DNA from 3 places in the Pedobacter sp. 22226 genome. Region 1 is predicted to be linked to each of the others. Evidence: riboswitches for the same ligand, from Rfam matches in the RefSeq annotation. Region 1 holds a riboswitch; each other region holds the start of a gene.
What was found. A riboswitch is a leader RNA that binds a small molecule or an ion and turns the genes downstream of it on or off. The one in region 1 is predicted to bind S-adenosylmethionine.

Region 1 (10,096 bases):
GTAAGGCCCCTCTCGTCATCTCGACCGGAACGCAGTGGAGCGCCCACCTGCTTCGGGCAGGGAGAGATCTATCTCGAGAAAGGCGATTGTATCGCCACAAATATTCGATCCTGCATTGCAAATGCTGCTTTCAGTGATCCTCATATAAACGAGGGGCATTATTTACCATATAAGAAATATAAGACCATTTAAGCTTATATTCTCTTAAATGTCTTATATGGTAAAGACGATAAGCAAAAAAAGATCCTTCGCTGCGCTCAGGATGACAGCATCTTAAACAACAAAGGGGCATTCTATCCAGACATGCCCCTTTTTCTAACCAAATATAAACCTGTTTGAGCCAGGAGTTTCTTCTATCGGTTGGTATCTTACCAACCGAAAATGTTAATTATGCATAATAATCGTTGCGGTAATAGCTGGTGTTCCAGCTATTGTACCGTTGATATAAACCGTGTAAATTTTCCCAGCCTCGAAAGTGGCTGCATTTAAAGCATTGTTTGTTAATGGAATCACCGCTTTTGTAGTGTTATCTTTTATCAATAAACTCACATTGGTGCCTGCATCTACTTCTTTAAATGGACCCAGCGTTCTCCAGCTCAAGCCTTCAATTACTGCAGGTGCTTTCCCTGATGTGTAAGGAATAATGGTTTGGTTACCAAAATTACCATAAGCTACACCAGCAAATATTTCTGTTCCGGCGGCATAGGTAAGATCAACTTTTGGTGCATCGGGCGAAAAATTGGCAAACCTGATTTTGGCTTTACCTGCTGCAGGAAGGGTTAAATCATCATATACCAGGATCAAACTATCAATATTACCCGGATTTAACGTACTTGTTAATTTTTTCTTCACGGTAAACAAACTGTGTGCAAAATCTGCAATGGGCCCGTTCGGACCAGCAAAAGATGCCGAATTGGTTTCCTGTACGAAATTTGCGCTTCCACCAAAAACATAAGATGCTTTGTAAGATGGCTCTGTTCCTTCCGTGAGGTTAAACTGAACTTTTCCGTATTGGGTATCTAAATAACCTGTTGCCGTATTGCGTTGCAATGCAGTAGTCGTAACTTTTCGGGTAAAATCCCAGAAATTAACGGCCGTAACCGATTGGCGTGCATTGATAAATTTAACTTTTGCACTTAAAGGTGGCCTGTCGCCGGCATTAATATCGAGGTAATCTGTCTTTTTGCATGAAGCAAACAATGAAACGGCTAATACAAAAAATAATGTTGGAAATTTATAAATTCTCATCTGTGGTCTTATTTAAAGGTTGCCGAAAGTCGGATAAAAGGTTGTAAACCGGTGCTTGTTCCCGATTGTGCCGCACTTGGTGAATTTGTACGGGTAATATTACTTCCCGGCGCAGGGATAGAATAATCGCCCAGCACATTGAAGAGGTTATTTACACCAACGGTAGCCTGTAGCAGAGGCGTAATCCGATACCCTGCCGAAATATCGGTAATCCATATCGGACTATAGGTTTGATAATAATAATCAGGTTTCGGAAAATTGGCATTTAACTGACTCACTGCCGATACGGATCCAAAATATACGCTTCGCAGTAAAAAGTTAAACTTGTTAATGTTGTAGGTTCCCTGCAGGGTAATTTTAGTTTTTGGGATGCTACGGGTTACACGCACCTCTTCGCTTTCGTCGAAAATGATGTAACGGTAAGCCTCCAAACCTTTAGGTGTATTTACTTTGGTAAGCGTTGTTTCTTGCAGATTTGCACCCGCCAAAAAGGCTACATTACCGCCGTTGGGCAATAAAAAACGATAACTTCCTGTAAATTCGATGCCCCTGGTGCGTGTACTGAATGAATTATAGAAAAACTTGGCCTGTATGGTACCGGTTTGTACAAATAGTGCCCTTACATCCGCAGGTAGATTGGCATCTGTAGCAGAAAAACGTCCGGTATTTCCTACACGGTCTTTAATGTCGATCTGATAGGCATCAACCGTTAATTCTACGTTCTGGATCGGCTGTGATGTCAATCCTGCAGAATAACCTTTCGATTTTTCGGGTTGTAGCGATGGAATACCCAAGGCTTTGGTTGCAGGATTTACATTATTTGCCGTAACCTGATCTATCGCAACTCCGTTCTGAAAGGTAGTAGAGGTTTCTGTGTAGTAAAACTGTGCCAGATCGGGAGCCCTGAAACCGGTATTGTAACCACCACGAACGGCCAGCCATTTAGCGAAACCGTAACGCGTTGCGGCTTTGTAGGTGGTTACGCTTCCAAAATCGGAATAATTTTCTACCCTAACCGCGCCTGATAAAAGCCATTTATCGGTTACGTTCAATTCGAGATCCGCATAAGCAGCAGAAATAGAACGTTTCACATTCACTTCATTTGATGGCCTGAAACCGGCATGGATCTGCGAACCCGGAGAAAGTCCGTTTAAAGGTGTGCTGCCCGCAGCTACGAAATATGGAATGCCCCCAGTGGTATAACCAATAGAATAAATGGTACTTAAATCGGCTTTCGAATAAGAACCTTCTTCGCCTGCAATAATCTGATAGGTTTCTACGCGGTACTGTCCGCCAAAGGCAACATTCAGACCTTTAAGTACTTTATCAAATTTCCTTGAAAAATCTAAACTTCCGCTGTTCTGTGAAGCATTGTAACTGCCCGCATTAAAGGTACGAGGTGTTTTTTGACCTAAACTGGCATTCAACGTATTGCTGATGATGTTATCAAAAGCATTTCTCCCGTAAACATTGGATACGTCGAAGTTCCATCCGCTTATCTTGCCTTTTACACCTATTGCCAGAGATTGATCGGTGATGATGTTATCCATGGCAGGCAGAAATCCATCCGGATAAACAAAGGTATTGTTGCGCTCTGTCCAGCCCGGCAAACGGTATACAGCGGTAAACTGCGAGTTACGGTGACTGATGCCACCGAATGAATATACTTCAAAACCATCTCTCAACGGGATTCCGGCATTGAATGATAATAAACCATCTTTGGATTTATTGGTGGATCCACGCTGATCAAAGAAATGCCGGTCGATACCGCGGCTGGCAATAATGGCATCATCAATTTCTTTGGTATAGATCTGGTCAAAACCCCTGGTATTGGCTCCGCCACCATAAGCCGGACCGATGTAAATCCCATCTGAATCATTTCCGGAAGGAAGTGAAACCGCTTGTGTGGCATATTCGCCAGTGATATTCAGGAAACCTTTTGCGCCCAGTTTTAGTCCGATATTAGCATTGCTCCTGGTGGTTAAGCCATCTCCCCTGCGGCGGATACTTTCAATCGTGCTTGCCGTAATTTCATCAGGAGTATTTTTCAGCACCACGTTAATTACGCCTGCAATGGCATCCGATCCATATTGGGCCGCAGCACCGTCGCGTAAAATTTCGATACGATCTATCGAACCCACCGGAATGGCATTCAGATCGTATCCGGTTGCCCCGTTACCCAAACCGCCCCAACTGATGTTCGAGCTTTTATGTCTTCTTTTTCCGTTTACCAGCACCAATACCTGATCTACGCCCAGGCCTTTCAATTGTACGGTAGAAGTTGCCGAAGCGGCATCGCCACCACCGGAAACCGAAGAGTGGAAAGATGGTGATACATACTGGAGTAACTGCGTTACACTGGCCTGTGGTGAGGTTTGCTGCAATGTTTTTAAATCGATTACATCTACCGGAACAGGCGAATTAAGTTTGGTTCGGTTAGCATTCCTCGAGCCTACAATCTGTAATTCGGTTAAAGTATTATCAGCTTGTTCGAGCGAAACGTTCAGTTTGGTAGCCGATCCAATTTCTACGATGGCGGTTTTATAACCGATGTAGGATACTTCGATAAAGCGTCCGTTTTTGGTTGAAATTTTAAATGCGCCATCCTTATCTGTAACGGTAGAGCCATCTAATCCCTTGATTCTTACCGATACGCCAGGTAATGGTGACTGATCTTCTGCAGCAACCACCACCCCGGTGATGATCCGCTGCTGGGCAACTAATTTTGAGTAAATAACTGTACTCAACAGTAATATGAATAGTAATTTTATCTTCATGTTGTTTATTTTGGAATAGACATACCAATGGCCCTTCGACCTTTTTTCGGGTTGAAAAATGTTTTAAAATTGATTTTTCGGGTTTTGGCTATTGGCCTGTTTTATGGTTTGGTTTTTGAAATCTGTCGTCGGTTAGCGACAGTAAAAAAGCTTCAATATCGTTTATGTCGGTTTCGCTTAATCCCAATGGTTTATTTAGGGAAAGGTCCCTGTTTTTGCCATTTTTAATTACTGCGTCTGGGTTATTATAATACTGGATTACTTCTTTTAGCGTTTTAAACATCCCATTGTGCATATATGGGGCCGTTAAGCCAACATTTCTTAAACCCGGGATTTTAAAATGTCCTTTATGTTCCGGATTACCGGTTACCTCAAATCTACCCTGGTCTTTCAACTCTTCATCGTTAAATAATCCTATGCCTTTAAAACGATCGGCAGTAAAATCTTCACCCGAATGACAGTTGTTACAGTTGGCTTTTCCGATAAACAACATTCTGCCCCGTTTGGCATTTTCGGATATCGCTTTATCATCACCATTGATGTAACGGTCATAAGGACTATTTGCGGTTTCTAAAGTCCGTTCGAAAGAAGCAATGGCCAGCAGTAAATTCTTTTGGGTGGGCGGTGCATTAAAAATCTTTTGAAAAAGTGCTGCATATTCTTTGTCTTTCTGTAATCTATCGATGGCATCAGCAATGGGCAGGTTCATTTCAACCGGATTGATGATGGGTTGCAAAGCCTGATCTTCGAGAGAGGCAGCCCTGCCATCCCAAAAAAGATTCGGCCGGCCCGAAAGGTTGGTTACCGATGGCGAATTACGCGTTCCCTTAGTTCCGCCAACACCTAAACTTACCCTTGCGGTATCGGCAAAAGCAAACTCCGGTTTATGGCACGAAGCACAGCTGATGCTTTTATCTTTGGAAAGAATCGGATCAAAAAACAATTTTTCGCCCAAACGCTCCCTGCTGTTGATTACTGTCGGATCATCGGCACCAAAACCGGCCATCAGTATCACTAAGGTGATAAGACTTAGGGGGATTATGAGTTTGCTTTTTTTCATTGGTTTATTGGGGTAATATCGAATCGTCATGCTAAAGAGTGTCGTCATCTCGACCGGAGCATCGCGGAGTGGAGAGATCTATTTCAAATCATATTGACTGTCATTCTGAACGCAGTGAAGAATCCCTGGCCGATGAAACACGGAACCCGATCGATACGCAGAAATGAATACCTTACTTGCATGATAGACCCTGATCCCGATGAATCGGGACAGGGTGACGACTGTAAAGATTCTTCGTTGCACTCAGAATGACAACCAGGTAATAGCCAGAGGCAGGGAGAACAAACATCCTCCCACACTCCACTAACCTTAACAAGAGATTTTTTAATTATTGGCAACAAGCTGTACATTCAGCTCAAAATCATCATAAATGGTTTTGTCGCCGAGGTTTTCAAAAAAGCTTTTTGATCTGAATTTGATATCATACTTGGTTCTGTCGATAATAATTTTTGCATTGGCCGTTACTTTGTTGCCATCTTGCTTAACCGTAGCCGGGAAAGTAATTTCGTTGGTAATGCCTTTAATGGTGAGTTTTCCTTTTACATTATAAGTACCCGCACCTGTACTTTGGGCCGAAGTGATATTGAAAGTAGCTTTATCAAACTTATCAACGGCAAAAAAATCAGCACTTTTTAAGTGGCCCAACAATTTTGCATTGGTTTCTTTATCCGTTAAATCGGTTACCGCAATGGTTTTGGTATCCAGTTCAAAGCTTCCGCCTTTTAGCACTTTATTATCCAGGGCCAAAGATCCCGAAGTAACATTGATGGTTCCCGAATGTTCTCCGGTTACTTTTTTAGCCAGCCAGGTTAGTTTACTCTGTTCGGCATTTACTTTATAGTTTACCAGTTTACTTACCGAAGTTTCGGCAGGTGCTTTAAGTTTAGGTTTTGGTCCGTTTAAAGCGGTTAAAGATCCAGCTACGATGGTGGTAGCAATGAGTGCAATCGTTTTGTACTGTAACATTATATTTTGGTTTTTAGTTGAGGTGGTATCTATTTTCCATTTGCCTGCGCCTCAAAATAGGCTGCCGATGGTACTGGTTCTGCAATTAATTCGTCCAGTACTTTATTGAATTTTTTCTCATAATCATCGTAGTATTTTCCAGTAACAGTTCCGGTGTATCCGGTGTAGATTTCGCGTACTTCACCCTTACGGTCGATGATAATGGTGGTTGGGTAAGCAATAAATTTGTTCAAAGCCGGAAGTTTATCGGCAACCAAACGTTTATCAGCCAGTCCTCCGAACAGGATATCGTATTTGATATTGTATTTATCGCGGAGTTTACCCAGGGTATATTTTCCATATTCGAGGTCGTCTTTCTGTTCGAAACCGATCGCAATAGCCTCTACACCTCTTTTGCTGTTTTTATTGAACCAGGGCGAAAGAAATACGGTTTGATCGGTACAGTTAGGGCACCAGGTACCTACCAATTCTACAATCACCACTTTACCTTTATATTTATCGTCGGTTAACGAAACCGGTTTGCCGTTGAGGTCTGGAAAAGTAAAAGCAAGTTTTTTAACACCTTCTTTTAAGTGTGTTAATTTGTAGGGATCAGGCAGTTCGGCTTTGCTGTCTTTTACACCTGTAAACTTTAAGTTATCGTAAATCCCCTGACTGATTTCGCCAGAAAGTGTACCGTCTTCGTTAATGGTACCTTTATATATTTTCGGGCTCGGGCCGCTAAAGCCTGAAAGCACAAACTGGTTTCCCTGTACGGTACCTTCGAGTTCGCGACTATCGCCGGTTACCTGCATAATTACGCCGGTAAGTTTATTGCCTTCCTGTTTCAGTATGGCTACTTTATTTGGGACAGCTTCTTTCGAAAATCCTTTAAATTCCCATTTACCGGTTAAATTGGCGGTAGGTGCTACATCTTTACCAGGTTCAACAAAGCGATACGATTTGCCTTGTTCGGCAGTAAAAGGTAAAGCATTACCCTGTAAACCTGGCACCAGGCTTTTATATTCGCCAGAGATCCTGCCATCGCTTTCTATTTTAGCTACCAAAGCGGCATCGTAGGTATTCATTTTGATGAACAAAGAATCCTGACCTAAATATTTGATGTGGAAATCGTCTCTGCGGGTTCCGTTTAACAGCGTGAAAGTAGCATGCTCAGCATCTTTTCCTTTAAGTTCGAAATTAAATGGCACTTCGGTTTCAGCAACCTTGAATACGCCTCGCCATATTCCTTCTTTTATAAATTTTTTGGCCACTTTTGGCTCTTCATCTACTTTATTTACAGCAAAAGCTGCAGTAGAAATGAGGGATGCTAAAGCCAGCACCTGCATTTTAGCATAGTAATTTTTCATCTTTTATAATTTTAGGTGTAGGTTAAAATATGGGCTGTATCTCAATTTTTTGACGTATTCTTGGACGAGTTACTTTGGCAGAATAAAAAAGTCCGTCATTGCGAGGCACGAAGCAATCTTAAAGCGCACACTTTTAGCGATCGTTGTAAGATTGCTTCCTCGGCTGAAAAAGCCTCCTCGCAATGACGACGTTTTGCGTCCATTCAATAACCAGGAAACTTCTCTGTCAATCATACTATTAACAAATCTTTATATACAGCCCAATATTTAATATAGTTGGTTTGGTTTTATTTACTTTTTAGTGTTTCGGTTGCGGCGAGCTTTTCGGGCACTGGTTCAGCAATCAGCTCGTCTAACACTTTATTGAATTTGGCTTCGTAATCGTTAAAGTATTTTCCGGTTACGGTTCCGGTATAACCGGTGTAGATTTCCCGCACATTTCCTTTTCTATCGATAATAATCGTAGTTGGGAAAGCAATGAATTTATTGAGCGCAGGCAATTTTTCGGCCACCACTTTTTTATCGGCAATACCACCGAACAGAATATCATAAGTGATATCATATTTTTCTTTCAGCTTGCCTAAGGTATATTTGGCATATTCCAGGTCATCTTTCTGCTCAAAACCAATGGCTATGGCTTCTACCCCACGTTTTTGGTTCTTTTTAAACCATGGTGAAAGAAATACCGTTTGATCTGTACAATTCGGGCACCAGGTACCAATGGTTTCGATAATCACTACCTTACCTTTGTATTTATCATCACTTAAAGAAACATTTTTCCCGCTCAGATCAGGGAAGGTAAAATCAAGTTTGCTGTAACCTTCTTTAAGGAAAGTAAGTTTATAAGGATCAGGAAGTTCGGCTTTTTCGTTACGCTGACCATCAAATTTCAGGTTTTTGTAAATTCCAAAACCCTGTTCGCCGGTAATGCTGTTATCATCGTTGATTTTTCCCTTCACAATAAAAGGACTCGGCCCGGTAAAACCCGACAACTCAAATTCATCGCCCTGTACGGTACCTTCGAGCTCGCGGGTATCGCCTACAACGGTCATAATTACACCGGTAAGTTTGTTGCCGTTCTGTTTTAACAAAGCAATTGAGGCCGGTACAGCTTCTTTGGTATAGGTTCTAATTTCCCACTTACCAGTAATGTTGTGTTTTGGAGCTACATCTTTACCCGGTTCTACAAAGCGGTAACTTTTGCCATGTTCGGCAACAAAAGGCAAAGAATTGCCCCTGAAACCGGGTACCAGACTGCGGTATTCGCCAGATAAGGTACCATCAGTTTCGATCTTCGCGACCAGCGCCGCATCATAAGTGTTCATTTTTACGTAAATCGAGTCGTCGCCGCGTCGTTCTACATGAAAATCATCACGTCTGGAACCATTAATGAGCGTTAAAATGGCTGTTTGTGGTGTTTTTCCTTTTAACTGGAAGTTAAAAGGCACTTTTGATTCGCTTACACTAAACTCTCCCCTCCAGATCCCTTCTTTAGGGAACGGTTTTGCCACCCTGGCTGATGCAATGCCGCCCAGTAGCAAAACTGAGGTGGTTAGGCATGCAATTTTTGAGGTAATTCTCGTTTTCATAATCATCATTATTAGTTAAACACTATCGTTTTAGAGTTTTTGATAACAAGGCACAATGATTCGCACAGAAAACCATACAGCAAGGCTACAGGCTGTTTATCAGCTGTTATTGCATCATGATCCTTAACGAGAAACAGTGTGTTTACTTGTTATCGGTTAATTTATAATCTATTGCTAGATCAGTTTGAGCACTTTTTCCTATGGAAAGTTGCTAGAAGTTCAACGAGTACTGACTCTCCCTTCTTCTGTATAAATCAACTAATTAATGGTGGTGAATTAATTAGAGTAATAACCTAAACTAGTGGTGGTGATTAGTTTTGGCTGTTCCTGATACCCCGGCAACTTATTGACTGAAATACATGACCACCATAATATTCTATCAAAATGCCCCGGGGTACCAGGATTTTTAAATGAGAATATCTGAATGAAAACCTTTATCAGGTGATCCGTATCTTAGCTTATATTAGCGGCAACAGCAGTTATACTGACCTGAAAAATTGATCAGAGAATATGGCTGAGGTTGTCTGCGGAGTTTCATATCGAACGTAGATTTGCTAGTGAACTGTTTTAATTTTTTGTAAAAGTATAAACTTTGAACAATTTAAACAAGTATTCCTATAGATTTTATAGACTTTATTTATAATCAACTGATTTACAGTAGAATAATTTATTTTTTTTAGCAGAGAGCGCTGGGGAGAGAGCATGGAGGGAGAGCATGGAGGGAGAGCATATCGCTTCGTCATCTCGACTGGAACGCAGTGAAACGGAGAGATCTATCTAGAGATAGATTTTGCTTCGCAGAGCCTTCGGGTTCTCAACTACGGTCGAAATGACGGTATTTGAAGGAAGTGAACGCAACGCTTGGTTCATTCCATCTTCCATTTTACATCTTCCATCAAAAGATCCTTCGTTACACTCAGGATGACAAGCCGAAAAAACAAATTAAAAAAAAGCTACTATTTCTATAGAATTTATAGAATTAATTTTTACCTTTGTTCTGTCTTATACGAAAAGCAGATAATAAGCTAATCGAAAAAGAACACATAGTCATGTGGCCGAGTGGCGAGGTAAAGGTCTGCAAAACCTAGTACGGCGGTTCGATTCCGT
Region 2 (10,096 bases), on a different contig from region 1:
GCCGGTAGTATCCAACTTCACAAATACATCGGGCTGAATACCGCCTATTGGTTTAATCTTTTTAGAAGGCTGAACGTTTACCCCTTCTGTTTTTTCGATAGAATCCTGAAAAGAAGTACGGTCGCCGGTAAGTTCTCCGTCCATCATGCGCTCATCCAGCTCATGTTTATAAGCATCATAGCCCTTTTTGTAGGATTTCTGGATGCTTCGCCCTGATGGCGTGTAATACCTGGCAATGGTTAAATTAAGTGCAGAGCCATCGCCAAAGGCAAATTGCTCCTGTACCAAACCCTTACCAAATGAGCGGCGGCCAACAATAATGCCCCTTCCTAAATCCTGAATGGCTCCTGCAACAATTTCACTGGCAGAAGCTGTATTTTCATTGATCAGCACTGCAAGTTTACCATTTTGAAAGGCACCTGTTCCGGTAGAAAAATAATCGGTGCGGGGTTCATGTTTACCCTGTGTATATACAATAAGTTTATTTTCTGGTAAAAACTGATCAGCTAAGCCAGTTGCAGCGGTAAAATATCCCCCGCCATTATCACGTAAATCGAGAATCAGCTTTTTCATGCCTTTTGCTTTCAGGTTGTTTGCCGCAACAGAAAAATCGTTATCGGTATTGGCGCCAAATTTACTGATGCGCACATAACCTGTTTCATTGTTGATCATGTAAGCGGCATCTATACTGCTGATGTTTACTTTGCCACGGGTAACCATAATGCGGTTGCTCTGCTGCGCATTGGGGTGTAAAAGTACCACACTTACTCCTGTGCCGGCCTTACCTTTAAAACGGCCGGTAAGCTGATCTTTTGGTAAATTTCTTCCGCTTACCGTAGCGGTATCGATACTGAGGATTTTATCGCCCAATTTTATACCTGCCTGGTAAGCCGGACCGTCTTTAACCACGCCCGTAACCATCATGGTATCGTTAAGCATGTAGTATTCTATACCTACACCTTCAAAATTGCCTTCCAGGTTATCAGTCATATCCTGTGCATCGGTTGGAGGCAGGTACACACTATGTGGATCGAGTTGATGTAAAACGCTGTCTATCGGTAAATTTTGAAGCGAATCGGTATTGATATCATCAACATAATTGCCGTTGATGATGTGCAGAATTTCATTTAATTTTTCGTCGCTGTTAACAGCAAGCTGCGGGCTTTTTTTTACGCCAAAACCCTGGTCTTTAATAAATTTTATGCCCAAAAACATACCCGCTATTAAAATTACAGAATAGCTCGTGGCAATCAGTATGTTATTACGGGTATTTTTTTTCATCAGCGTTAGGCAAATTTATGAAAATTAGCGGGTTGATATATTTTTTAACTGCATTTTCGTGTCTTTTGTTTATAATTTTTAACATTAATTAACGCCAAGAAGGAGTTCGTTGATGTTTGTGAGATATATTTTTGATTTTTTAGGGTAGATTTTAGAAAGAATTTACCGAATTTTATCAAAATTAAATTTATGGACAGAGTTACCGAGCAAGAATCCAATTACAGCCACATTGATCAGATGTCGGTATTGGAAGTTCTGCAGGGCATTAATAACGAAGATAAAACGGTTGCCTATGCCGTTGAGAAATCTTTGCCTCAGATCGAAAAATTAACAACGGCAGTTGCCGGACGGATGAAAAAAGGTGGCCGTCTTTTTTATATTGGAGCAGGTACCAGTGGTCGTTTAGGTGTGGTTGATGCCTCAGAGTGCCCTCCAACCTATGGTGTTCCTTTTGATTGGGTTGTTGGCATCATTGCTGGTGGTGATACGGCCATTAGAAAAGCAGTAGAATTTGCAGAAGATGACGCCGAACAGGCCTGGAAAGATCTTCAGGAATTTAACATCAACGAAAAAGATTGTCTGGTAGGTTTGGCTGCTTCGGGTACCACACCTTATGTGATCGGTGGATTGAACACGGCACGCAAACATGGCATTTTAACCGGTTGTATTGTTTGTAATACCGGCGGACCAATAGCTGCAGAATCGGATTTCCCGGTTGAAGTGGTGGTTGGACCTGAGTTTGTTACCGGATCTACCCGTATGAAATCGGGCACGGCACAAAAAATGGTTTTAAACATGCTGAGTACCACCGTTATGGTTCAGCTGGGGCGCGTAGTTGGCAATAAAATGGTCGATATGCAGTTAACTAACCATAAATTAGTCGATCGCGGTACACAAATGGTTGCCGACGAACTAAATATTGGCTACGATGAAGCCGCCGAATTGTTAACCCGTTACGGAAGCGTACGTAAAGCAGTAGAAGCAGGACACTAAAAATGATAGAATGACGAAATGAGAAAATTTTGAATGATGGAATTTGGGAGTAGCTTTTAATATTCACTCATTCAAAATTCATTCATTCGATAATTTATTTATCTCTCATTCAAAATTCAATCATTCAATAATTTGTCTGTTCAATCATTCAATAATTAAAGTATATGCACGAGATAGAGCCTTATTACCAGTGGAGAGATGATTATATTTCGGCAGAAGACGAGCGTTCGCCGTTTTACAATACCGAATATTCGGAGCTTTATTTTGATAAGCAGATTTATAATTTTTTACTGCACCCGCAGTGGGACGAGTTTGGTTCGAATACGCTTTACATGAAGGTGTTATATGCCGATTACGACCGGAGTTATGCCATTATAGAATTTATAGGGGAGTGGAACGATGCCATTAACAACGACATTATGTTACTCAAGCGCGATATTTTAGAGCTGATGATGGATGAAGGCATCAATAAATTTATCCTGATTGGCGAAAATGTATTGAATTTTCATTCTTCTGACGACAGTTATTACGAAGAATGGTTTCAGGAAGTAGAAGATGGCTGGATTGTTGGGGTGAATTTCCAGGAACATGTAATTGCCGAATTTAGAGACAATAACATCGATTATTACATTAACTTTGGAGGCGCTTTTGATAATCTGCCATGGCGCACATTAAAACCCCTTCAGTTCTTTAAAAAAGTTGAAGAACTGTTGACAAAAAGATTAAACTAAATATTTATTTTTATATAGTTAAATACACAAAATTTAAAATGGAACAACAAAATTTCGAATATCAAAAAAACAGTGTTTTTGTACAAGAGAACTCTGTTTCTAAAAAATTCTTTGCAAACGTTTTCTTATGGATGTTCGTTGCCTTGAGTTTATCAACCGTAGCTGCTTATCTTTTTGGAACAAATGAGCAGTTTATGCAATATCTTTTAACTGTTAACCCATCTACCGGCAAAGTAGGGATGTCTATTTTTGGATACATTGCTATGTTTGCGCCACTTGGACTTGTTTTACTGATGAGTTTTGGCTTAAGTAAACTTTCTTACCCAGCTTTGATAGGTGTTTTTGTTTTATACTCGGTATTAACAGGTGTAAGTTTAAGTTTTATCCTATTGGCTTATACTTCTGGTTCGGTAGTAAGCTGCTTTGCAGGTGCTGCTGGTATTTTTGGTATTATGGCAGTTATGGGTTATACTACCAATATCGATTTAAGTAAATTCGGCCCTATTTTAATGGTTGGCGTAATCGGATTAGTAATTGCAAGTGTGGTTAATATGTTTATCCAAAGTGAGCAGTTTAGTTTATTTATGGCATTTATTGGTATCGCAATCTTTACGGCTTTAACCGCTTACGATGTTCAGAAAATTAAACAGATTGGTCAGGGTATCGAAGCAAGTGGAGAACAGGTACTACAGGTAGAATCAAAAAAGATGGCAATAGTTGCGGCATTGCGCTTATATCTTGATTTTCTTAACATCTTTTTATTCTTATTACGCATTTTCGGTAACAGAAGATAAGATTAAAAACAGAACAATATTTTAAAGGCTGTGCAGTTTTGCATGGCCTTTGTAATTTTATTTGGCGGCAAAGCGATAAATTTTGGAATTGATGTAGCTTTGTTGCATTTTTGTACGCTTATTAAGAAAGACGGAGGGATTAGACCCAACGAAGTCTTAGCAACCTGTAACCATACAAGGTGCTAAATTCTATCCCGGATAAATTCGGGGCCAGATAAGTTTAGGATTACGATTCACGTACCAACTTTTTAGATAAGCCTTTTTTTGAGATTTGAGATGATAGATATGAGATTTGAGTCATAATTTGTGCTTAATAATTCTCATATCACATGTCTCACATCTCATATCTAACAACTAGAATGAGCATAAGAGAAGAATTAGAGAAACGTATTTTGGTGATTGATGGTGCTATGGGTACCATGATTCAGCGATATACCTTAACCGAAGAAGATTTTAGGGGAGAGCGATTTAAGGACCATCCCTGTGATGTAAAAGGCAATAATGATTTGCTGAACATCACGCGTCCGGATATTATAAAAACGATACACCTGGAGTATATGGCGGCTGGTGCCGATATTATCGAAACCAATACCTTCAGTACCCAGCGCATTTCCATGGCCGATTACCAGATGGAAGACCTTTCTTACGAAATGAGTTTTGAAGGTGCACGGATAGCAAAAGAAGCTGCAAATGAATTTATGGCGGCAAATCCAGATCGTAAATGTTTTGTTGCCGGTGCCATTGGTCCAACCAACCGTACCCTTTCTATGTCGCCAAATGTAAACGATCCTGGTTTCAGGGCGGTTTATTTTGACGAACTCGAAGAAGCCTATTACGAGCAGGTACGTGGCCTGGTAGATGGTGGCTCGGATGTATTATTAATCGAAACCATTTTCGATACTTTAAATGCAAAAGTGGCCATTGTAGCCATTAAAAAATATGAAGAGGTAATTGGCCGTAAACTCGAAATCATGATTTCCGGAACCATTACCGATGCCTCTGGCAGAACGCTTTCCGGTCAAACGGCAGAAGCTTTCTTAAACTCTGTAATGCACGCAAAACCATTAAGTATCGGTTTTAACTGCGCTTTGGGTGCAAAGGAAATGCGTCCGCACATTGAAGAGTTAGCGGCAAAAGCCGGATGTTATGTTTCGGCCTATCCAAATGCAGGTTTACCGAACGAGTTTGGTGCGTATGATGAACAACCACACGAAACGGCTCATCTGGTGGATGATTTTATTGCCTCTGGTTTTGTGAATATTGTGGGTGGCTGTTGTGGTACTACACCTGAGCATATTGGCTGTATTGCCAAAAACGCTAGAAAAGCTGTACCCAGGAAAATACCTGTACTGGAGCCTTACATGCGTTTAAGTGGATTAGAGCCGGTAACCATCACCCCTGATAGTATTTTTGTAAACATCGGCGAAAGGACTAATATTACAGGTTCTCCAAAATTCTCTAAACTGATTTTGGGTGGCGATTACGAAGCTGCATTGGCCGTTGCTTTGCAACAGGTAGAAGGTGGTGCACAGGTAATCGATGTAAACATGGATGAAGGGATGTTGGATTCGGAAGCGGCAATGACCAAATTCTTAAACCTCATTGCTTCAGAACCTGATATCGCCAAATTGCCCATCATGGTCGATTCATCCAAATGGTCGGTTATTGAAAATGGCCTGAAATGTTTGCAAGGAAAAGGAATTGTAAACTCCATTTCTTTAAAAGAAGGGGAAGATAAATTCCGTGAGAGTGCCCGTAAAATTATGCAATACGGTGCTGCGGTTGTGGTAATGGCTTTTGATGAACAAGGTCAGGCCGATAATTACGAGCGCAGAAAGGAAATCTGTAAAAGAAGTTACGATATCCTGGTACACGAAATCGGCTTTCCGCCTGAAGATATTATTTTCGACCCGAATATCTTAACTGTAGCAACAGGACTCGAAGAGCATAACAATTATGCTGTCGATTTCATCAATGCCACCCGCTGGATTAAAGAAAACCTGCCTTATGCCAAAGTAAGCGGTGGGGTTTCGAATATTTCGTTCTCTTTCAGGGGTAATAATACCGTTCGGGAGGCCATGCACTCGGCATTTCTTTATCATGCCATTCAGGCTGGTTTAGATATGGGAATTGTAAATGCGGGGATGTTGGAGGTTTATCAGGAAATTCCGCCTGAACTGTTAGAAAGGGTAGAAGATGTATTGTTAAACCGAAGAGAAGATGCAACGGAGCGTTTGGTAGAATATGCCGATACCGTAAAATCGAAAGGTAAAGAGGTTGTTAAAGATGAAGAGTGGAGAAAAGGCTCTGTTGAAGAAAGGTTATCACATTCTTTGGTGAAAGGAATTGTGGAGTACCTGGATGATGACGTGGAAGAAGCCCGGCAAAAATACGCCCGCCCGATTCAGGTAATCGAAGGACCGCTGATGGATGGAATGAACATCGTTGGTGATTTATTTGGTGCCGGAAAAATGTTCCTGCCCCAGGTGGTAAAATCAGCGAGGGTAATGAAAAAAGCTGTAGCCTATTTATTGCCATTTATAGAGCAAGAGAAATTAGATAATCCCGATCAGGATCAGAATTCGTCGGCAGGTAAAGTATTAATGGCTACCGTTAAAGGCGATGTGCATGATATTGGAAAAAATATTGTGGGTGTGGTACTCGCCTGTAATAACTTCGAAATTGTAGATATGGGGGTGATGGTTCCGGCACAGGAAATCATTAAAAAAGCCAAAGAAATTAATGCCGATATTATTGGTTTAAGTGGTTTAATTACCCCGTCGCTGGATGAAATGGTTCACTTTGCAAAAGAAATGGAGCGCGAAGGTTTTACCATTCCATTAATCATAGGTGGTGCTACAACTTCGAGGATCCATGCTGCAGTAAAGGTAGCTCCAAATTACTCCGGACCAGCCATCCATGTGCTGGATGCTTCAAGAAGTGTAACCGTTTGCAGCACTTTAATGAATCCTGATACCAGAGACGAATATATTGCAGGCATCAGGGCAGAATACGATAAAGCACGCGAAGCACATTTGAACAAGCGCTCGGATAAACGTTTTAAAACGATTGAAGAAGCACGCGAAAATAAATTTAAAATCGATTTTCAGCCTAATCTGCCTGTTCCGGAATTTACCGGTACAAGGGTTTTTGATAATTATCCTTTAGAAGAACTGGTACCTTATATCGATTGGACACCATTTTTCCATACTTGGGAACTTAGGGGGAGTTATCCGAAAATTTTCGATGATAAAAATGTGGGCGATGAGGCCAAAAAACTTTTTGATGATGCACAGACTTTGTTAAAGCGTATCCTCGATGAGAAATTATTGACCGCGAGAGCCGTAATTGGTTTCTGGCCAGCAAATGCGGTAGGAGACGATATCGAGTTGAGAGTTGAGGGTGCTGAGTTGGGAGACTCCAAACTCCAAACTCCAAACGCCAAACTAGTCAAAATTCATACTCTCCGCCAGCAGGCAGAAAAAGTAGACGGGCAGCCTTATTACGCCTTATCTGATTTTATTGCACCAAAAGAAAGCGGCATTCAGGATTATTTCGGTGGTTTTGCCGTAACTGCGGGTATTGGGATAGATGAACTGGTAAATGAGTTTGAATCCAACTATGACGATTACAACAGCATCATGGCCAAAGCGCTGGCCGATCGTTTGGCAGAGGCCTTTGCAGAACGCATGCATGAGCGGGTGCGTAAAGAATACTGGGGTTATGCACAGGATGAAAACCTGAGTAACCAGGAGCTGATTAAAGAAGAATATGCAGGAATCCGTCCGGCACCAGGTTATCCGGCTTGTCCGGAACATACCGAAAAAGGAACTTTATTCCAGTTATTGGATGCGGAGAATAAAATCGGATTGCGTTTAACTGAAAGTTATGCCATGTATCCTACAGCAGCGGTAAGTGGATTTTATTTCGCACACCCTGATTCGAGGTATTTTGGGTTAGGAAAAATAACCAAAGACCAGATTGAAGATTATGCCATCAGGAAAAATATGCCGGTTGAAGAAGTGGAGCGATGGTTAAGTCCGAATTTAGCTTATTAACCTGTCGCTTTGTCATCCTGCGTGCAACGAAGGATCGCTAAACGAAGAAAATATAAATTGATGCTTGCAGTCGTAAAGAACAGGAACTGCAATATGCTATAAATGCTTTATTGCATTCAGCATGACAACCAAACTACGGTATGAAGATTACAGACCATATAAAAAACGCAAAGGGTAAAACCTTATTCTCTTTCGAATTATTACCACCTGTAAAAGGGCAAAGTATTCAATGGATTTACGATGCAATAGAGCCTCTGCTGGAATTTAATCCTCCTTTTATTGATGTAACATCGCTTCGCGAAGATTATATTTATAAAGAGCAGGCCAATGGTTTGCTTCAAAAAGTATCTTACCGCAAACGTCCGGGTACGATTGCTATCTGTGCGGCCATTATCCATAAATATAAGGTTGATGCCGTTCCGCATTTAATCTGCGGTGGATTTACTAAAGAAGAAACTGAAAATGCGCTGATCGATTTACAGTTTTTAGGTATCGATAATGTTTTGGCATTGCGTGGTGATGCCCGAAAAGCAGATGGAAATTTTGTGCCAACTCCTGGCGGACATTGTTATGCAACAGATTTAATCGAACACATCAAAAACCATAACGAAGGTAAATTTTTGCACGAAGACGTAGAAACCTTTAAAAGTGATTTCTGTATAGGTGTTGCCGGTTATCCTGAAAAACATTTTGAAGCACCAAATATGAGTACCGATTTCAAATATTTGAAAAAGAAGGTAGAAGCCGGTGCAGAGTTTATCGTAACACAGATGTTTTTCGATAACCAGAAGTATTTCGATTTCGTAAAAAAATGTAGGGAAAACGACATTAATATTCCAATTATTCCTGGATTGAAACCGATCAGTACCTTATCGCAGTTAAATGTGCTGCCTAAAATTTTTCACATTGATTTACCTGATGAATTAACCGATGCACTTTCTCACGCTAAAAATAACAACGAAGCAAAAGAAATTGGTACAGAAGCCATGATTAAACAATGTAAAGAACTGATCGATTTTGGCGCTCCGGTATTACACTTTTATACGATGGGTCGCCCTGAGCAAACCAAAAAGATCGCAAAAGCTATTTTTTAGTAGGCTATTGTTAGTCGGGATTTGCAATCCCGTCTTCAGATATCTTTTTGTGGATTTAAAATCCACAGTACAGTTCGACGAGATTACAAAATCTCGACGAGCAAAAAAGCTATTTTGTATCGTAAGGTTATCGTTTTTCTTTTTCCTTAAACAAGATCACTATGAATAATTTAAATATTGACGAACAAAACCTCGATGTCATACTCGCCGGGGTTAAACAACAAGGAATTGATTATTTAAATCAAATTCATGAACGGTCGACAGCCAGTTCGGGTGATGTGGAGATTATTGGTGATTTAAACGAGCAAGGTACCGGAACCATTGAAGCCTTAAAACAATTTAACCAGCGTTTTGAGCCCATTATGGTGGCTTCCTCTGGCCCGAGATACTGGGGTTTTGTGACCGGAGGAACAACACCTGCTGCTATTGCAGGCGATTGGCTCTCAACTATCTACGATCAAAATACGCAAAGTGCAAATGGTGGCGGAGATATTTCTGCTACAATCGAACTGGAAACCATTCAGTTATTGCTTTCGCTGTTTAATCTCCCCAAAGATTTTTTTGGTGGATTTGTAACGGGAGCTACTTTATCAAATTTTACTTGCCTTGCCGTCGGCAGGCAATGGATTGGTAAACAGCTGGGTAAAGATTTTGCGAGAGAAGGGCTTTCCGGTAAGGTGAATATATTATCGGCTACGCCACATTCCTCAGCTATTAAATCATTGTCGATGCTGGGTTTGGGCAGTGGCAATGTAATTCAGGTAAAGGTAATGCAAGGCAATCGCGAAGCTTTGGATGTTGCCGATCTGGAACTGAAAATACAAGCGCTACATGGCGAACCATTCATTTTAATTTCTAGTGCCGGAACAGTAAATACAGTCGATTTCGATAATTTTGAAGCAATCAATGCATTAAAAGATAAATACAATTTCTGGTGGCACATTGATGCCGCCTTTGGTGGTTTTGCAGCTTGTTCCCCTAAATACAGCCACCTGGTTAAAGGCTGGGAAAATGCCGACAGCATTACGGTTGATTGCCACAAATGGTTAAATGTGCCTTATGAAAGTGCCGTATTTTTTGTGAAAGATAAACACCAGTTGTTGCAGGTAGAAACTTTCCAGAATTCTAATGCGGCTTATTTGAGT
Region 3 (10,096 bases), on a different contig from region 1:
AATTCCTGTGAAATTTCTTTATTGGCCACCCATGCAGCATACATAAAAGGTAATCCCGTAAAGTTTTTCCACTCCTCGCCCATATCGTAAGCGTAGGCGAAATCATCTTTTTTACCAAAAGTTCTGTCGCCAATTAAAACAAAAGCATCTGTTTTTGAAGTAGGATCAGTTGTAAACTCAACTGCTTTTTTCCAATGAAACTTAAGCAATACTTTAGCTAAATTGTTTGATGTGCGCGAATGGGCATCCAGTCTTACCGTCTTAATTTCTTCAGCAGAAACATCGCTAAAAATAAATACTGAATTAACACCTCCATCGCTACCAATGCAGTAATCGGCTACAATATTTGCATTAGGTACTAAAGGAATGGCAGCAACCGGCATCAAACCAATATCGGCCTGACCGTTAATAACTTTGGCTGCGCAATCTGAAGGGATATCTAAACTTAAATCAATTTTATTTATAATGTCCGAATGTGTTAATCCGTATATAAAAGCTTTGGTGTTGGTGTAAGCAACAGCCGATATTTTAATCTTATTCAAGGTGTTATGTTTTATTGTCATTCTGACGGCAGAAAGAATCTGCAGCTTTGTCGCGATATACCTGTCGACTATTACTGCTCCTTACAGGTATCTCCTATCAACAAACAGATGCTTCGTTTCTCAGCATGACAGCATAAATTTATTCAATTACTAAGCCATCTAAATGCACGGCACTGTTAAATTCAAGCACGGTAAATTTTCCATCTTCAAAACCCATTTTATACAGCACTGTATTTTGATGTGGAAATTCGGTCATCTGGCTTAATGGCCTGTCTAATAATAAACAAAGGAAAACACGCATTGCCCTGCCATGCATGCATAAAAGCACTGTTTTTTCCTCTGGTCTGGTCATTAACACTTCCATAGGCTGTTTTAAACGCTCGTACACATCCTGAACACTTTCGCCACCTTCAAAATGTGCAGTATAATCACCATTCTCCCAACTTTGCAACATCTCACGGAAAGCATCGCGGGCATCTTCAGTATTGGGTTTTCCTTCCCAAACACCCCAGGCCAGTTCATCCAGTCCCGAAAGTTTTTCCCATGGTAATTCCGAATCAATAAACTTTTGTACGGTTTGCCAGGTACGTTTTAAATCGGAAGTATAAATTTTATCAAAGGGAATGTCTTTATAAGTTTGGTAGAAAGCTTCGGCCTGTGCCCTGCCCAAATCATTTAAGTCAGAATTTATACCTCTGCCCTGTACTATGCCTTGTCTGTTAAGTTCCGTTTCGCCGTGGCGTATGATGTATATTTCCTTCATCTAACTAATTATTGAATGAGGGATTTTTGAGTGATTGAATGTTAAATTTAACGCTCAATATCCTCATTCTCATTCAGTCATTCTCTAATTCAATCACTAATTCACTACTGGCAGCTTATAATATTGAGGCTTTTTCTCTTCTTCGAAAACAACGTTTTCAAAATCGGTCACCACATTATATAAAGTATCGCGTTCTATTGCTTTTCTATCTACTTGTTTAATCAGATTAACCAGTTCTTTAGTACTCATTGCAGGCGTTTGCTCTTCTGCGCCAGCCATAGAGTATATTTTGGTGGTATCGTCTAAAGTACCGTCGATATCATCAACGCCATAATTTAAAGATAACTGTGCTGTTTCGCGACTGATCATTGCCCAATAAGCTTTAATGTGATCAAAATTATCCATGTAAATACGGGCAATGGCGTAATTCCTCAAATCTTCAATTACTGATGATTCTGGCACATTACTCATCTGGTTATGTTGATTTCTGAATTTTAAAGGAATAAACGTCTGGAAACCACCAGTACGATCTTGCAGTTCGCGGAGTTTTTCCATGTGATCTACACGGTGCCAAAATTTTTCAATATGTCCGTAAAGCATAGTCGCATTACTTCTCATACCCAGTTTGTGCCACTCTTCATGTATATCCAGCCATTGCTGACCGGTACATTTATCTTTGGCTATCTGCTCTCTGATTTCCGGATGGAAAATTTCTGCGCCACCACCTGGTATCGATTCCAGTCCGGCTTCTTTCATCAAACGCATACCTGTTGCGTAATCGATTTTAGCCTTCTTAAAGATATAATGATACTCTACAGGTGTTAATGCTTTTACGTGTAAATCAGGACGATGTTGTTTAATCGCTGTGAACAAAGCGGAATAAAAAGCTACATCATACTGCGGAAGCACGCCTCCAACAATATGTACCTCGGTTACGGGCTCACCATCGTATTTTTTAACAATATCAAGCATTTGCTCCATCGTTAAAGCCCAGCCTTCTTCTTTTTGTTTGATTAAACGCGAATAAGAGCAGAATTTGCAGTCGTAAACACAAAGATTAGTCGGCTCTAAATGGAAGTTTCGATTGAAATAAGTTTTATCGCCATGTTTTTTCTCCCGGATAAAATTTGCCAGGATACCGAGGTAACCCAGTTCGGCATGTTCGTAAAGATATACGCCTTCGTCAAATGTAATCCGCTCTCCATGAAGAACTTTGTGTGCTATGTTTTGTAATTCAGTTGATAAATTGGTATCAGCTAATATTTTTTCAACTTGCTCAGTTGTATTCATTCCTGATTTATTTTGAACAAAAATACAATAATGAGGCGATTTGAAAATCATTTTCTTGTAACAAACCGCGATTTTTGAATAGTGGCAATATTAATTAACCACTGATGAACACGGATAAAGACAGATGTTGTGTTTTTTATAAAGTACCTTACTTTGCATTTGGCCACGGAGACACGGAAAAGCACGGATTTTATTTTTGTATATGTACAATAGAAACTAAACCTTCGAAAAAAAACAACTCAGTGTAAATCTGAGCATCCGTGGCAAACGCCTTTGCATAACAAAAAAGCACCTCTTTTCAGAAGTGCTCTGTTATGTTTTTCACAGGTAAATTAAATTATTTTGCTTCAGGCACAAATGTTAAAATGATATTTGCAGTTCTGCCGCCAAATTCAATTGGTGATTTTAAGATCATCTGTGTGCTCGAAAGATCGGTTAAAACTAAACGGTAACCTTCGGCAACGTTTTTAGCTTTATCGCCTTCAAATATTTTTTTGAACTGGAAAGTCTGATCTTTAGGAGCTGCCGACCAGAAAATAGTTTGCATTACAGAACCACAGGCGCTCGATGCCGGTAAAGTATAAGAGCCATTACCGCTGTTGGTTAAATGCCACGTACTTCCCTGAAAGCATTTGTAAGATTTTTCGCCAAATAAGCCTTGTACAGCGCCATCAGGCAAACCTTCTAAAGCTACATTACTAACTACCCAGTCGCGAACAACTGTACCTCTGCTACCCGTAACACCAGCAGTTACCCTTTTTGCGGTATTACAACTTTGTAACATTACTAAAGTAGAACATGCTATTGCGATAGCTATAAATAATCTTTTCATTTTTTGTTTAATTAAATTTCGACAAACTTGTTACATAAATCTTGCCAAAACCATTACGAACCTTAAATTAGCGGCAAATTATTAAATTGTATCCCAATATTATTCATACCACGATAAATTATCATGAAACCTGAAACCCTTGCTATTCACGCCTCTAATCTTTTAAAAACTGCTACAGGTGATGTTACCCCACCCATTAATCTAACCACAACTTTTTTTCGTGGAGAAGATGGTGGCTATCCGGGCGGACACATGTATAGCAGGGTAAGTAATCCAAACCGGTCTGCTTTAGAAAACACTGTAGCCAAATTAGAATATGGCGAAGATGCAGCAGCCTTTTCTTCCGGCAATACCTGCGGACTGGCCATGTTTCAGGCTTTAAAACCCGGCAGCCACATTATTGCGCCCGATGACATGTACTGGGGAATAAAAAAACAGTTGCTCACTATTTTTAACGAGAGCCTGGAATTTGATTTTGTAGATCAAACAGACTTAAATCTGATCGAGAACAGCATCAAACCGAATACGCAGTTAATCTGGATCGAAACACCCTCAAATCCTTTATTAAAAGTTACGGATATAGAAGCAATTGCCAAAATAGCTAAAGCTAAAAATATTCCTTTGGTTTGCGATAGTACTTTTGCCTCTCCTATTTTACAAAACCCGATTTTATTGGGCGCCGATATTGTAATGCACAGCAGTACCAAATATTTAGGCGGACATAGTGATGTACTTGGTGGAATTTTAGTAACCGCAAAAAAAGATGAATTATGGGAACGAATCAAAAATATACAGCAAACCGGTGGTGCAGTTCCTGCCCCTTTCGATTGCTTTTTATTAACAAGAAGTATTAAAACCCTGGCCTACCGCATGAAAGGCCATTGTGAAAATGGAAAAAAGGTTGCCGAATATTTAAACCAGCATCCAAATGTAGAAGCTGTTTTTTATCCCGGGTTGGAAAGTCACCCTCAGCACGAAATTGCAAAAAAACAAATGAAAGATTTTAGCGGCATGATGTCGTTCCTGGTTAAAGGAGATGTTGAAGCCGCACACAAAGTGGTGAATAAAGTTCAGTTATTTGCGCAGGCCACCAGCCTGGGTGGTGTTGAAAGTTTAATCGAACACCGTTATTCGGTAGAAGGACCTGATAGTACAACACCTAAAAACCTGCTCCGTATTTCTGTTGGATTAGAGCATGTTGATGATATTATTGCGGATTTAGCACAGGCGCTGGGGTAGAAAGGAAAATTTTTCGTCATTGCGGGAAGGCTTTTTCAGCCGACGGAGCAATCTTAATGCACCCGCAACTAGCGATCGTTGTAAGATTGCTTCGTGCCTCGCAATGACTAATTATTTTTAAAATCTATTTTGGATTACAAACCGTAATCAGCTTTAAAGAATAATTTGCCTCCAGTGGCTCATTGGTTTGCGCTAAACGTTGCGAACCTGTATTCGCCGGGCAGGCAATATCTCCTGCAGCATCATAAATCAGTTTTGTTCCATTAGCCAGTAATTCTTTTGGCACATAAACCTGAACTTTTGTAATCGAATATCCTGAAGGGAAATAACGCACATAATAGCCGTCAGGGTGTTTCGTCCAGATGCCACTTGGCACATCGCTCCTTGGTGGCGCCATGCCGGCAACAATAGCATATTTCTCCAGATCAGCATAAGTATAATTGCCTGAAGCTACCAATTGGCGTATATTGTTTTCTGCCTCAAAAACAGCCCTCACACCCGATGGCAACTGATCTTTTGCTTTTTCCATTACATCAAAAGGCAGAACACCCAAAGCACCTCCTTCTAATTGAGTAAGCTGTTTGGTTGTTAATAGTTTGATGGCGGTTACTTTAACCTGTCCGTTATAATCAGCAAATTTTGTTTTGGCAATAATCGTCCAAAGTAACGCTTGTATATCGTGCTGTTCTACTTCGGGATGTTTTTCTGCACTTTTTAATATGGAAACCACAATTTCCTCTTTCGGACCCAAAACCGGGGCAAACATGTAACCATCACCCTTTGATGGCGCAAAGGTTCCGGCTTTTAAACAATAGCTTTTGTTTGTCATTTCGTACAAGCCTTCACAAAGTATAAAACCACCATCAGGATTTTTAGGCAATAAATATAAAGGCTGGGCTTTTAATTTTAAAGCAGTAATAAAATCCGGCATTTTCTCGCCTTCCCTGTTTACATCTTCAAAACTGGTGGTAATGGCGGCAGGCTGCTTTAAAAACCTGTCAATACCTAAGGCTTTAGCGCCCTGGGCTGTACCTACTTTTAATAATTTATCTTTCAGGCCGCCAAATTGAGCGCTGGCATTGCTTAAACCTGTTACAACAAATAACAGTCCTAAACATAGGGATTTTGTGTTTTTCATGAAGTTACAATTTAGATAGGATGCACAAACTTAGAATATTAAGTGTTAATTTATATTAAAAGTTTTAAACCGCAAACATAACATAAAAATAATTAGCTCATTATTAGATTGTTAATGTAAAATCAAAATTTTATTTTGTGGATTAAAATTAAATTCAGACATTTGAAATATTATTTGGCGGAAAGCTGAATAAAAGTCAATCTTCACGGGTTGATTTATAAAGAAGTGGCGAGAGACTGGCTCGATGACCCACTGGCAACCCTCAGAAAGAGAAGGTGCCAATTCCTGACCGGATAACACGGTGTTATCCGGAGATATAAATTAGAACTGATGAAAACATTAAATCTTCAATCGCTAAGCGAGCCCAGTGCAAACCCAGAAAAAGTAGTACAATCTTCTGTTTCTTTTATTTGTTGCGATATGCGTATGGTTACCTGTATGTGCTGTTGCATACAGTAATATAAAAATCTTCCTTTTTTGTTTTTTTCAAACTGGAAGGTCCCGGAAATCGGGATACGCCCTGCCAGGTTTTAGGATCAGCCTAAACCGCCCTATCTAATTGTTCAACAAATAAAACAGCAATCATGTCAACATCATATAAATTTGAAACTTTACAATTACACGCAGGTCAGGAAATAGATCCAACTACAGGTTCAAGAGCTGTACCAATTTACCAAACAACTTCTTATGGATTTAATAACGCTGAGCACGGCGCCAATTTATTTGCCTTAAAAGAGTTTGGAAATATCTACACCAGGATTATGAATCCTACAAATGATGTTTTCGAAAAACGAATTGCCGCTTTAGAAGGTGGTGTAGCGGCTTTAGCGGTTGCATCAGGTCAGGCTGCGCAATTTATTGCCTTAAATAATATCTTAGAAGCTGGCGACAGTATTGTTTCTTCTTCTCACATTTACGGTGGAACTTACAACCAGTTTAAAGTGGCTTTTAAGCGCCTGGGCATCCATGTTGATTTCGCAAATCCGGATGTGCCAGAGGAATTTGAAAGTAAAATCACCGATAGAACAAAAGCCATTTATCTCGAAACCATTGGTAACCCGGCTTTCAGTGTGCCCGATTTTGAGAAAATTGCAGCAATAGCTAAAAAATATGACCTTCCTTTAGTGGTCGACAATACTTTCGGAGCAGGAGGGTATTTGTTTAAACCATTGGAGCACGGCGCTAATATTGTAGTAGAATCGGCAACCAAATGGATTGGCGGACATGGAACAAGCATCGGCGGTGTTATTGTAGATGGCGGAAATTATAACTGGGGCAATGGAAAATTCCCTCAGTTTTCTGAACCTTCAGAAGGATATCACGGCTTGGTTTTCAGCGATGTGTTCGGCATCGGTGGCCCATTCGGCAACATCCAGTTTATTATCCGTGCCCGCGTAGAAGGCCTGAGGGATTTAGGTCCTGCCCTATCACCTTTCAATTCATTCCTTTTATTACAGGGATTAGAAACGTTATCGCTCCGTGTACAACGCCATGTAGATAATGCTTTAGAACTGGCCACCTGGTTAGAAAACCATCCGCTGGTTAAAGAAGTGCAATACCCGGGCTTAGCCAGCAGCAAATACAACAACCTGGCTAAAAAATATTTAAGCAACGGTTTTGGAGCTGTTTTATCTTTTGAATTAGAAGGAAGTAAAGAAAATGCCTCACAGATAATCGATAGTTTAAAACTGGTTTCGCACCTGGCCAATGTGGGCGATGCCAAAACCTTGATTATTCAACCTTCTGCAACCACACATCAGCAATTAAGCGATGCAGAACAATTGGCGGCAGGTGTAAAACCAAATGCTTTAAGGGTTTCGGTTGGTATTGAACATATCGACGATATTAAAGCCGATTTCGAACAGGCATTTGCAACCATTAACGCCAAGGTTCCTACAGAAAGTTTATTAGCCTAGATTCTTGCCCTCAAAGCGCTTTTTTAACAACAACATTACAAAATGCATAACAGTAAAAACGATAACGTAAAATCCACTTCGGGGAATTTTGCGTCTACATATCATTATAATAAACAGTTTAAATTAGAAAGTGGAAAAAAAATTCGCAACCTGCAGATTGCCTATCAAACTTATGGTAAGTTAAATGCAAATAAGGATAACGTGATTTGGGTTTGCCATGCACTTACTGCTAACGCGGATGTTTTTGAATGGTGGGACGGATTATTCGGGCAAAATGCCTTGTTTAATCCTGAAGAGCATTATATTGTTTGCGCGAATGTTTTAGGATCACATTACGGAACTACAAGCCCGTTAAATACCAACCCGGTAAATGGTTTGCCTTATTACCTTTCCTTTCCGCAGTTTACCATCCGCGATATGGTTTCGGCACATCAGTTATTGGCTGCGCATTTGGGTGTCGGTTACATCAAACTGTTAATCGGTGGTTCTTTAGGCGGACAACAAGCTGTGGAATGGAGCATTTCGGAGCCGAATAAAATTGAAAACCTGATTTTAATTGCTACAAATGCCGCTCATTCTCCATGGGGAATTGCTTTTAACGAAAGTCAGCGTTTAGCCATTACAACCGACAGGACTTTCTATGCCAATCAACCAAATGGCGGTAGCAAAGGTTTAAAAACAGCCCGTAGTATTGCGCTTTTAAGTTACAGAACGTATAACGCCTATGGCAGTACCCAGGTGGAAAGTGTAAATGATAAAACGGACAATTTCAGGTCATCTTCTTATCAGAATTATCAGGGGGAAAAGCTGATCAACCGCTTTAACGCTTACAGCTACTATTATTTAACAAAAGCAATGGATAGCCATAATGTTGGGCGCAACCGCAAAAGCATTGCCGATGCCTTAAAACTGATCACCGCAAATACTCTGGTTATCGGTATAGAAAATGACGTGCTGTTCCCAATTTCTGAGCAAAAATATCTGGCTGATCATATTACCGGAGCAGCATTTACTGCATTACATTCTGACTATGGACATGATGGTTTCCTGATCGAAACAGATGCCCTGACCAACGTAATCGGAAATTTTATCAAGGAAAGTCGGGATAAAAAAATTATTAAGTTACAGCATACAGCTTAAGGTAAAAGGCGAAGTTTAAAAGACTAAAGAATTAATATAAAAAAAAACCATAGACGAGCATAACAGAATCTGTGGTACAAATAACAACAACAGCTAAAATCGGTGTAATCCAATTATCTGTATAATCACTTTATAACAATGAGTAAGAATTTAAAAATCGGTTTATTTGGTTTCGGGGTTGTGGGACAGGGCTTATTGGACATTATCCAAAGTCAGAACCTGAACCTCGAGATCATTAAAATTGCGATAAAAGATCCAAGGAAGAAGCGTACCTTAAATAAAGATCTGTTTACTACTGATCGTAACGAAATATTGAATAATACAGAGATCAATACTATTGTAGAATTGATCAATGATGCTAATGCGGCATACGAAATTGTAACTACTGCTTTAAAAAATGGTAAAAATGTGGTATCAGCAAATAAAAAGATGATCGCTACACATTTAAAAGAACTGGTAGATTTACAGCAGGAATATGGCACCTCCCTGTTATACGAAGGTGCGGTTTGTGGCAGTATTCCGATTATCCGTAACCTGGAGGAATATTACGACAATGAGTTATTCCATGCCTTGAGCGGTATTTTTAACGGATCATCTAATTATATTTTGTCGAAAATATTTAACGAAAACCAAAGTTACGATTCGGCATTAAAAGAGGCACAGGATTTAGGTTTTGCAGAAACCGACCCTATTTTGGACGTTGGAGGTTACGATCCGAAATATAAACTGGCCATTGCTACTGCACATGCTTACGGTTTGTTTGTAAATCCTGATGCGATATTAAATATCGGTATCCAGAACCTTTCTCAGCACGATATTAAATATGCCCGCGAGAAAAATTTCAAAATTAAGCTGGTTCCAACAGCACGCAAGGTAAATACTAAAGATATTGTGACTTATGTATTGCCAAAACTGGTAGCTAAAGATGATTTTCTTTATAATGTAGAAAACGAATACAATGCAGTTGCCGTACAGGCAGCTTTTGCAGATAAACAGTTTTTCTATGGAAAAGGTGCAGGTGGCCACCCTACTGGTGCAGCAGTATTATCTGATATTGCAGCACTACGTTACGATTATCGTTATGAGTATAAAAAATACCATTCAGAAAATGGGGTAAAACATACTGAAGAAATTCTTTTAGAAGTTTATCTGCGTTACGCAGATGAAGATCTGATTACGCTGTTGGAATTTGATAACATTAGCGAGCGTTATTCGGCCAGCAGCTATAAATATGTG

Region 2: it holds a riboswitch for S-adenosylmethionine, as region 1 does, so the genes downstream of both, metH (methionine synthase) here and ACTJKC_RS24625 (peroxiredoxin family protein) in region 1, are expected to answer to the same signal.
Region 3: it holds a riboswitch for S-adenosylmethionine, as region 1 does, so the genes downstream of both, ACTJKC_RS23960 (O-acetylhomoserine aminocarboxypropyltransferase/cysteine synthase family protein) here and ACTJKC_RS24625 (peroxiredoxin family protein) in region 1, are expected to answer to the same signal.

What each region holds. Positions count from the first base shown of each region.
Region 1 is NZ_JBQEPB010000014.1:5,524-15,619, forward strand. It holds gene ACTJKC_RS24595 (TldD/PmbA family protein) at 1-4, shown strand, start outside; gene ACTJKC_RS24600 (hypothetical protein) at 385-1,248, opposite strand; gene ACTJKC_RS24605 (TonB-dependent receptor) at 1,257-4,025, opposite strand; gene ACTJKC_RS24610 (cytochrome-c peroxidase) at 4,114-5,085, opposite strand; gene ACTJKC_RS24615 (YceI family protein) at 5,410-6,051, opposite strand; gene ACTJKC_RS24620 (peroxiredoxin family protein) at 6,081-7,400, opposite strand; gene ACTJKC_RS24625 (peroxiredoxin family protein) at 7,688-8,989, opposite strand; SAM riboswitch class I at 9,148-9,245, opposite strand; tRNA gene ACTJKC_RS24630 (tRNA-Cys) at 10,035-10,096, shown strand, end outside.
Region 2 is NZ_JBQEPB010000004.1:159,843-169,938, forward strand. It holds gene ACTJKC_RS10245 (S41 family peptidase) at 1-1,281, opposite strand, end outside; gene murQ (N-acetylmuramic acid 6-phosphate etherase) at 1,471-2,274, shown strand; gene ACTJKC_RS10255 (hypothetical protein) at 2,439-3,005, shown strand; gene ACTJKC_RS10260 (Bax inhibitor-1/YccA family protein) at 3,044-3,799, shown strand; SAM riboswitch class I at 3,915-4,020, shown strand; gene metH (methionine synthase) at 4,159-7,857, shown strand; gene metF (methylenetetrahydrofolate reductase [NAD(P)H]) at 7,998-8,951, shown strand; gene ACTJKC_RS10275 (pyridoxal phosphate-dependent decarboxylase family protein) at 9,113-10,096, shown strand, end outside.
Region 3 is NZ_JBQEPB010000012.1:216,385-226,480, forward strand. It holds gene ACTJKC_RS23930 (menaquinone biosynthetic enzyme MqnA/MqnD family protein) at 1-542, opposite strand, end outside; gene ACTJKC_RS23935 (histidine phosphatase family protein) at 682-1,305, opposite strand; gene mqnE (aminofutalosine synthase MqnE) at 1,402-2,595, opposite strand; gene ACTJKC_RS23945 (hypothetical protein) at 2,933-3,427, opposite strand; gene ACTJKC_RS23950 (trans-sulfuration enzyme family protein) at 3,551-4,666, shown strand; gene ACTJKC_RS23955 (hypothetical protein) at 4,791-5,804, opposite strand; SAM riboswitch class I at 6,017-6,127, shown strand; gene ACTJKC_RS23960 (O-acetylhomoserine aminocarboxypropyltransferase/cysteine synthase family protein) at 6,389-7,720, shown strand; gene ACTJKC_RS23965 (homoserine O-acetyltransferase family protein) at 7,763-8,860, shown strand; gene ACTJKC_RS23970 (homoserine dehydrogenase) at 8,999-10,096, shown strand, end outside.